2 linked regions of the Pelagibaculum spongiae genome follow. The protein of the gene in region 1 interacts with the protein of each later gene in a pairwise test. Links are inferred from orthologs where the notes say so. Each region holds a gene or a part of one and is shown on either strand. Other genes may lie near its edges.

What was found. Proteins that work in one complex are often made in the same cells at the same time.
Region 2: the proteins of hfq (region 1) and rho interact in binary tests that used the Escherichia coli proteins (3 or more experiments, as listed by UniProt). The link is inferred for Pelagibaculum spongiae from one-to-one orthologs.

The regions. Positions count from the first base shown.
Region 1 is NZ_QDDL01000002.1:316,838-322,715, reverse strand. What follows is about bases 2,938-5,878. They hold hfq (RNA chaperone Hfq), read right to left. Parts: upstream 4,565-5,878; coding sequence 4,310-4,564; downstream 2,938-4,309. Other genes in these bases: mutL (DNA mismatch repair endonuclease MutL), read right to left, coding at 5,821-5,878; miaA (tRNA (adenosine(37)-N6)-dimethylallyltransferase MiaA), read right to left, coding at 4,696-5,637; hflX (ribosome rescue GTPase HflX), read right to left, coding at 2,976-4,292. In the rest of the region: DC094_RS07410 (ATP phosphoribosyltransferase regulatory subunit), read right to left, coding at 1-421; DC094_RS07405 (DUF2065 domain-containing protein), read right to left, coding at 424-606; protease modulator HflC, read right to left, coding at 720-1,598; FtsH protease activity modulator HflK, read right to left, coding at 1,601-2,797. UniProt on the Escherichia coli protein: RNA chaperone that binds small regulatory RNA (sRNAs) and mRNAs to facilitate mRNA translational regulation in response to envelope stress, environmental stress and changes in metabolite concentrations.
Region 2 is NZ_QDDL01000006.1:136,073-139,646, forward strand. Bases 1-2,891 are described here. They hold rho (transcription termination factor Rho), read left to right. Parts: upstream 1-761; coding sequence 762-2,021; downstream 2,022-2,891. Other genes in these bases: trxA (thioredoxin TrxA), read left to right, coding at 141-467; DC094_RS14790 (DUF3135 domain-containing protein), read left to right, coding at 2,179-2,493; DC094_RS14795 (FadR/GntR family transcriptional regulator), read left to right, coding at 2,656-2,891. In the rest of the region: more of DC094_RS14795, read left to right, coding at 2,892-3,411. UniProt on the Escherichia coli protein: Facilitates transcription termination by a mechanism that involves Rho binding to the nascent RNA, activation of Rho's RNA-dependent ATPase activity, and release of the mRNA from the DNA template.

The sequences.
Region 1 (5,878 bases):
CGTCACTTTCAATGCCGCCATGACCAAACAGTTCGATACCGATTTGCGCCGGTGCTCGACCATTACTGAGTCCTTGCGGGTTGGTGCGCAAAACCGTGCCGTGATAACAAAGACGATTAACGCCTGTGCCACCTAACTTGTGGGCATCGATTCGGGCAACTTGTGGTGTGGTGTCGGCACGAATACCGAGCAGTTTACCACTTAGGCTATCGGTGAGTTTGAAAGTCTGGAGTTCAAGATCGCTACCGGCACCGGTAAGCAGGGAATTAAGGTGTTCTACAAGCGGAGGGTATACCAATTGGTAGCCCCAGAGGTTGTAGAGATCCAGTAGCTGTCGCCTGAGAGCTTCAACCTTGGCTGCCTGGGGTGGCAAGAGTTCATCAATTCCCTCGGGGAGCAACCACCGAGTATTATCTTGCATCGTTATCTAACCATGTAAAGCAGCATCAGGCCACCAGTCATACTGGCTAAACCCATCAACTGCAAAAAACGATTATTCTGACTGGCTGCTTGGGTCATCGCTGCTTTCCAGCGAGCGGGTGCAATAAAAGGCAAAATACCTTCAATCACCAGTACCAAAGCCAGTGCAGACCACAAATCATTCATGAGTCACACTACATTAGCGCATAAAGAAAGGCGCAAAAAGGCCGGGATAATCCCGGCCCTAAAGCAAGATTGTAACCTTGTGTGCTGCCTATGTTAAGTAGGCAGCACTAAGATTATTTAGCTTGTTTGTTGAAATAGCGGAAGAATTCACTATCAGGCTTGAGTATCAGAGTATCTTGCTTGCTGTTCAGGCTGAGCTGATAAGCTTGCAGGCTTCTGACAAAGCCGTAGAACTCACGGTCCTGACTATAAGCATCCGCATAAATAGTGGTTGCTGTTGCATCGCCATTACCGCGAATGATTTCAGAATCACGGTAAGCAGTTGCAGCGATTTCAGTACGCTGGCGGTCTGCTTGTGCGCGAATGATTTCAGCGTCTTTCTCACCGTTAGAACGGAACTCACGAGCAATACGATTACGCTCTGTACGCATCCGACGATAAACCGATTCGGTTACTTTGCTCGGTAACTCAATACGTTTGATTCGAACGTCAACCACTTCGATACCGAGTTCCAGCACCTTTGCGTTTGCCGCAGCAACCATTAATCGCATAATCTCTGAACGATCTTCCGAGATGACTTCTTGCAAAGTTCTGCGTGCAAATTCGTCACGTAGATCCTTGTTGATGATATCGGTCAATAGACGTGCTGCCTGTAATTCATCACCACGAGTGGTGGTGAAGTAATTCAGCAAAGCGCCTTCAGATGGGCTGATTTTCCACTCAACAAATGAATCGACTTCAACTGCTTTTTTCTCAGCAGTCAAAAAGCTCGCCGGTGGCGCATCCAATGTAATGATGCGGCGTTCGAATGTACGAACTTCATTAACAATTGGCCATTTGAAATGTATGCCTGGCTGCACGTTGCTTTGGCTGATCTGACCCAAGAACAGCACCATCGCGCGCTGCTTTTCGGAAACCACAAAAACACTGCCATAAATAACTAAGCCGATCAGGCCTAAAATGGCCAGAATTCCACTAGATGATCTGGTCATAATTATTCTCCTACCCGACTTGGAATTCTTGGCGCTACACGACCGCTACCGGTGGTATTACGCTGCGCTTCAAGTCGTGATGGCAGTTGTGAAAGGCTAGAGCCGCCAATGGTTTCGATGTTTGGATTTTGTAGCGCAGAAGCGGCTTGTGGTTGAACACCCATCCGGTCTAATGGCAAATACATTAATGAATTGCCACCTTCTACATCAACCAGAACCTTGTTTACTCGGCTAAACACGCTTTCCATGGTCTCGATATACAGACGATCACGGGTAACTTCAGGCGCTTTTTGATAAGCGGTTAACAGCTTAACAAAACGATCGGCTTCACCTTCCGCTTGTTGAACGACTTGCTCTTTATAAGCGGCAGCTTCTTCCAATTTACGTTTAGCTTGACCTTCTGCCAGAGGAACCGTGGTGTTGGCATAAGCTTGTGCTTCGTTCTTAAAGCGTTCCCTATCCTCACGCGCCTTGATTACGTCATCAAAGGAAGCTTTTACTGCGGATGGTGGATCTGCTTTTTGCAAGTTCAACTGAGTAACCTGTAAGCCTGCGCCGTAGGAATCGAGTAGCTCTTGCATTTTGGTTTTAGTGTCAGCTGCAACTACGTCACGGCCTTCAGTCAAGATAGCGTCTAGCTTGGTTTGACCGATCACTTCGCGCAATGCGCTTTGAGTGATATCACCTAAGGTGCGGTCAGGATCTTTGATCTTTAGAACATAATCTTTCAGATCTTTGATCACATATTGAACCCGCAGATCGATATCAACGATGTTTTCATCTTGGGTCAGCATGGTTGAAGTTAACGGATAGTTACGAACTACGCCGATATCATGAATTTCAACCGTATCGATAAAACGAGGATACCAATGAGGGCCCGGGCCGACAGTATCGTGATATTCACCCAAGCGAAGTATCAAACCGCGCTCTGCTGGCTCAACTTTATACCAGCCAGACAGGAACCAGATTAGCGTCAGGCCTGCCAGAATAAATACGGTACTAATTCCGCCGCCAGGCGTTTTGGCACTGCCAAATCCACCAAATCCGCCGCCTTTGCCGCTGAACTTCTTGGTGAAGTTTTTTACTACTTCATCTAGGTCTGGTGGACCCTGATCTTTTTTAGGACCACCAGAACCACCGGAGTTATTACCCCAGGGATTTTGTCGGTTACCGCCGCCACCCGGTTCATTCCAAGCCATAGATAATTCTCCCCTGTGCGTTATTTCGCACGATGATTGCCAGTGCAACACACCGAATAGCTGCATTCTAGCAGCCAGATTGGGTGAGACACCATGCATCTAAAGACAGATTTTGTGATAAAACGTTGAAACCATAGTGGGGGTTGATTGCCTTTTGACAAGGGATCTGCCGAACTTTTTATTCGGCAGAAACCAGCTCTAGTGGCGAATCTTTAGAAATACCAATCAGGCGAACGCCTGCATTGGCCAACAATCGCTCTACATCTCGTTGTGGTAATTCCAGCTCCAGGATGGCTTCACCCTGATCGCTGTAACGCTCATTGATCACTGCATTTTGCTCAAAAAGTTCGGCACGTAACCGGCCAGCATTAATTGGCAGCAGAATCTCACAACGCATTAAATTGCTTTGCAGTCGCTCGGCAATCGCCTGATAGAGTTCGTCGAATCCTTCCCCGGTTTTTGCAGAAACCCAAACTCTTTGTGGATTGCCTTCTGCATCTCGATCGATTCTTGGTTTTTCATCTAGCAGATCGATCTTGTTATAAACCAATAATTTAGGTAGTTCGCCAGCACCAATATAATCGAGTACTTCATCCACTTCGTGAATGGTTTCTTGACGATTTTCGTCCGAAGCATCGACCACTTGCAGCAATAAACTGGCTTCTAGCGTTTCTTCCAAAGTCGCTCGGAAGGCGGCAACCAGATCGTGTGGTAAATCTCGAACAAATCCAACCGTATCGGCAAGAATCAGACTACCTGCGTGAGGCAATACCAATTTGCGAAGTGTTGGATCGAGTGTGGCAAACAACTGATCGGCTACATAAACATCAGCAGACGTCAGATGATTAAAGAGGGTTGATTTGCCCGCATTGGTGTAACCCACCAAAGATACCGTGGCAATTTCATTTTTGTTACGGGCTTTACGCCCTTGAGCACGTTGTTTACGCACTTTTTCTAGGCGGGCCTGTATCGCCTTGACGCGCATGCTAAGCATACGACGGTCCATTTCCAGCTGTGTCTCACCAGGACCTCTCATACCGATACCACCTTTTTGGCGCTCAAGGTGAGTCCAGCCGCGTACCAGTCGTGAAGACAGGTGTTGAAGCTGAGCTAACTCGACCTGAAGTTTACCTTCATGGGTACGAGCTCTTTGCGCAAAAATGTCGAGTATCAGTCCAGTACGATCAACAACGCGGCACTTGAGGTGATATTCAAGGTTACGTTCTTGGGCAGGAGAGAGGGTGTGATTGAAGATGACTACTTCAGCTTGGTGAGCAGAAACCGCACTGCGAATTTCTTCCACCTTGCCTGAGCCAACAAAATATTTTGCATGGGGAGCACTGCGGCGCCCGCCAACCACATCCATGGGGCAGGCACCAGCAGAGATAACCAGCTCTTCAAATTCCTGGCGATCTTTAAGGTCAGATACCAGTGCAAAATCAAGATGCACCAGTATTGCCTTTTCACCGCTGGCAGGCCGATCAAAAAATAGCAAAGGCCTACTACCGGTTATTATGCATTGCCAGGATCGAACTCGTCATCATCAGTCGTACCGGTCATGCGAACATTTCGAGCGGGTACAACTGTGGATATCGCGTGCTTGTAAACCATTTGGCTGACAGCATTTTTCAACAGGATCACGAACTGATCGAAAGACTCAACCTGACCTTGCAGCTTAATACCGTTAACCAGGTAAATTGATACAGGAATACGCTCTTTACGCAGCGCATTCAGGAAAGGGTCTTGTAAGGACTGCCCCTTTGACATGGTGTCCATCTCCTCAAACTAATTGTTTTTTTTTCGGCGCTCGCCGTGCCCTCCGGGGCGTGAAACAACAACGATAAATGAATACCGCTGCCTGGCTCGCATACAGTGTAGCAGCCATTAGCTAAAGCAAATCACTCTGCTTTTTCTAACATCTGCTCGATTTGGTTTATTGCGCTTTTGTCACCCGCTGTTATTTGGTGTAGCGGATGCTTCCAGTTTCTTAGCCAAGTCAGTTGGCGTTTCGCCAATTGCCTTGTTGCAATCACACCTCGTTCAATCATCTGCTGATAATCCAATTCACCGTTAAGATGTTCCCAGCACTGGCGATAGCCTACTGACCGAATTGACGGTAGCTCCGGATGTAGATCATCACGTTGGTATAACGTGCGAACTTCATCCAGTAGACCTAGCTCCAACATCTGGTTAAACCTTAATGCAATACGTTCATGCAGTTGTGCCCGGCACTCTGGCATCAATGATATCGCGAGGGTGCGATAAGGTAGCGGATTTTCCTTCTGAACGGACTGGTGTTGCGTCAAGGTTTGTCCCGAAATTCGAAACACTTCCAAAGCACGTAACAGTCGCTGTGGATCATTGGGATGTATCCTCTCAGCTGAGACGGGATCTATGACCGAAAGTTCACAATGCAATGCCTGCAACCCCTTTTCTTCTGCTTCTTTCCTTAATTGATCACGAATTTCCGGATCTGATTGGGGTAGCTCAGCTAAGCCTTCTATTAGCGCTTTGAAGTACATCATGGTACCTCCGACTAATAGCGGGATTTTCCCTCGGCTGGAAATCTCGGCCATTTCTTTTAAAGCATCTTCTCGAAACTGAGCTGCAGAATAAGGTTCTGACGGATCACAAATATCAATTAATCGATGCGGTGCTGCGGCCAATTCTTCTGCAGAAGGCTTGGCGCTACCGATATCCATTCCGCGATAAACCATCGCTGAATCGACACTAATAATTTCTGCTGGCATGGTTTTTACCAGCTCGATTGCCAAGTCGGTTTTACCGCTGGCAGTCGGGCCCATCAGCAAAATCGCCGGTGGTAATTTTTTTTCGCTCAAAGCTAACGTCCCCGAAGGAATAAATTTGGTTGCTTGGCCATGGCTTTTTGGCCGCTAAAATCAGGTGTTACTGTTGATGTTTTACTCATTGCAGCGCCATCTCAAAATAGAAGAAACGCCGCACAAGAAAAGCGCCTGCACCGTTAATTACAAAAATGTCGGATGGCGCTGCGCTTATCCAACCTACTGCCCTCGAAGGAATAATTTATCCAGCGCTACCATTGATAAACGCGTCCAGGTA
Region 2 (3,574 bases), on another replicon or contig:
AGCCTGACAAAATGACGTAACTGCTAGACGTAGAGACTAAGAAGTATTCTGGATTAGTTGGCTAAGGTTTCTGCCAGTTGAAATCTGTTTTATCGTGCATATATAAGGTGAGCATTAATGCATCATCAGGAGAATTAAGAATGAGTGATCATATTGTTGCAGTGACTGACGGCGACTTCGACGAGAAGGTACTGCAGGCTTCCGGGCCAGTCCTGTTAGATTTCTGGGCAGAGTGGTGTGGTCCTTGCAAAATGATTGCTCCTATCCTGGATGAATTAGCAGAAACTCTGGCAGGTAAAGTTACTATCGCCAAGATGAACGTGGATGAAAATAACGGCACGCCAGCTAAATTTGGCGTTCGTGGGATTCCAACACTTTTGCTGTTTAAAGATGGTGAAGTGGCCGGAATGAAAGTCGGTGCGCTGTCTAAGTCACAGTTACAGGCTTTTATTGAAAGCAATATTTAAATCGTTTTCTATACACCATGGCAGCGTTTTACGTTGCCTGGTTTATATTCAAGCGATTAAAAAAGTGTGACAAGTAACGGGGGTTTTTGACATGGAACAAGCACCCTGTTCAAAGGTTTGCTGGACAGCCCGAAAGGGATCACATACACTCCAGACAAATAGATTCTATTATAACCCCCTCGACTAACTACTTATCTGAACCGGACTTTCGGGAAGTTCTGCAAATTGTTACTCAAAGCTTTGCATTGAGTTATCAAACGCAGGAAGAAAAGCCGCACTAATCAGTCATGAGCTATGAACCTAACCGAGCTTAAGAAAAAACCCGTCTCAGAATTAATGGATATTGCCCAAGAGCTGGGTCTAAACAGTATCTCCCGTTCTCGCAAGCAAGATATGATTTTTGCCATCCTAAAGGCTCACGCCCGAAGTGGTGAAGACATTCACGGCGATGGAGTATTGGAAATTTTGCAAGATGGCTTCGGCTTCTTGCGATCAGCAGACAGCTCTTATCTGGCAGGCCCAGACGACATTTATGTTTCTCCCAGCCAAATCCGACGATTTAGTCTGAGAACTGGTGATACCGTTGCAGGTAAAATCCGGCCGCCAAAGGAAGGTGAAAGATATTTCGCTTTGCTGAAAGTGGATCAGATTAACTTTGAGCGACCAGAAGCTGCTAAACATAAAGTTTTGTTTGAGAGTCTGACGCCACTTTTCGCTGATGAACGAATGTCAATGGAGCGTGGTAATGGCAGTACCGAAGACATCACCGCTCGAATCATCGATCTTTCTGCACCGATTGGTAAAGGCCAGCGTGGCCTAATTGTTTCACCGCCGAAGGCTGGTAAAACAATGCTGATGCAGAATATCGCCCAGAGCATTTCGATTAATCACCCTGAATGTTACTTAATGGTATTGCTGATTGATGAGCGCCCAGAAGAAGTAACAGAAATGGAGCGTTCGGTTCGAGGTGAAGTGATTGCTTCTACCTTTGATGAACCAGCAAGCCGTCACGTTCAGGTTGCTGAAATGGTCATCGAGAAAGCCAAACGTTTGGTTGAGCACAAAAAAGATGTAGTGATCCTGCTGGATTCGATTACTCGTCTGGCACGTGCTTACAACACTGTTGTGCCGTCATCAGGCAAGGTGTTGACTGGTGGTGTTGATGCTAACGCATTGCATCGTCCAAAGCGTTTCTTTGGTGCAGCACGTAATGTGGAAGAAGGCGGAAGCTTGACCATTATTGCAACTGCCTTAGTAGATACTGGCTCTAAGATGGACGAAGTAATCTACGAAGAATTTAAAGGCACCGGTAACATGGAGATCCATCTGGATCGTAAGGTTGCTGAAAAACGTCTTTATCCGGCGATTAATATCAACCGCTCCGGCACCCGTCGTGAAGAAAAGCTGTCTACAGCAGCTGAATTGCAAAAGGTTTGGATCCTGCGCAAAATTCTCCACCCGATGGATGAGTTGTCAGCGATTGAATTCTTGCTGGATCGCTTGAAAGATACCAAGACCAATGCGCAATTCTTTGATTCGATGAAGCGCATTTGATCTGAAAAATCTTTAAAAAAGGGCCTGCGGGCCCTTTTTTATTACCAGTCAAAATAATCGATGCGCTAAAAATGTTTTAGCGGCTAAAATGGTCTTACCGATCTGAATGATCATTCAGATATCGCACCGGCATAACATTACTCGAAAGAGGTGCGCGATGAGTCAGTCTTTTTTTAGTCAATTGAGTTTTGACCAGTGGGTTGAATTAGCTCAGAAAAATCCGAAAAAGCTTGATCAGATAAAACAGAAAATGGTCAATGAAGTGATTGATCAAGCCGCTTCTGACAGGCAACTGAGACTAAGGGCATTTCAATGGAAGTTGGAACAAATTAGTCGCATTGCACCAAGTCCACTAAGCGCCTGTATTACATACAGTCATATGATGTGGAAGCAAATTTACGGAGGGCAAGGATTGGTTAGTGCATGTCAATTATCTTCGCATAAGGCAAAAATCCTGCCGTTAAAGAAATAAGTGGCTGTTTTCCGGTTACTTGTTGATCTGTGTTTTGATAAATATGCGCAGAGCGCTTTATTGTGTTTTCTTATCGGCTTAATCGTGCAGAACTGTGTAGCTTTTGCTGTAATTGAGTCAGTTTATTCTAGTTAGGCACCCTAGCGGTGTATAGGCGTTAAGATGGCTGCAGGTAAACAAGCTCCAAGAATATCAGATACGATCATGGCCAAGATCGAAGCTATGATTCTCGAAGGTGAAATTCCTGTTGCTAGTCGCTTGCCTCCTGAACGAGTTTTAGCCGAGCGCTTTGGAATTTCTCGCCCTTCATTACGTGAAGCAATCCAGAAATTAATAGCCAAAGGCTTATTGTTCAGCCGTCAAGGTGGTGGCACTTATGTCACTGCAAGTCTGAGTGATACCTACATCGGCCCATTGGCTGATTTGCTAGCAATCTGCCCCGAACTTGTTGACGATACGTTAGAATTTAGAAACCTTTTGGAACAACAGGCAGCAGCACTTGCCGCGTTACGCGCCAGTGATGAAGACAAGGCTGAGCTGGTCAAATGCTTAGATGCAGCTAACCACCTTAAGCATGAATATGAGCAAACACCTGCAGAAATGGATATTAGTTTCCACCTAGCAGTAGTGAAAGCGAGTGGTAACAAAGTACTGTTTAATACCTTCCGTTGGATGTATCAATTGCTTAAGCGCACTGCGGCTAGCAACTTGAATGCAGCATTAACCAACGAAGATGCACGTAACGAAATGGATTCACAACATCGTCATATTGTTGATGCCATTTTAGCGGGTGATGCAACGGCTGCTGCTAAAGCAGTTTCTAGCCATTATCATCATATTCGCCGTTGTCTGGAGGAGCACGGTGACTTGCCTCCAGCGAATATTCCTACACCATTAGTTGATCCGGTCAGTAAGTAAAATATTCAAAACGGCAGCCTTGAGCTGCCGTTTTATTATCTATACCCAAACCACTTCATGATGAATGCACACCTTAAAGTGACCTAGTATAAAAATTCAATTTCAAAGTTCTGACAACTAAATCTACTAAAAACAATCACCTTTAGTGAATGCTTAAACCAAT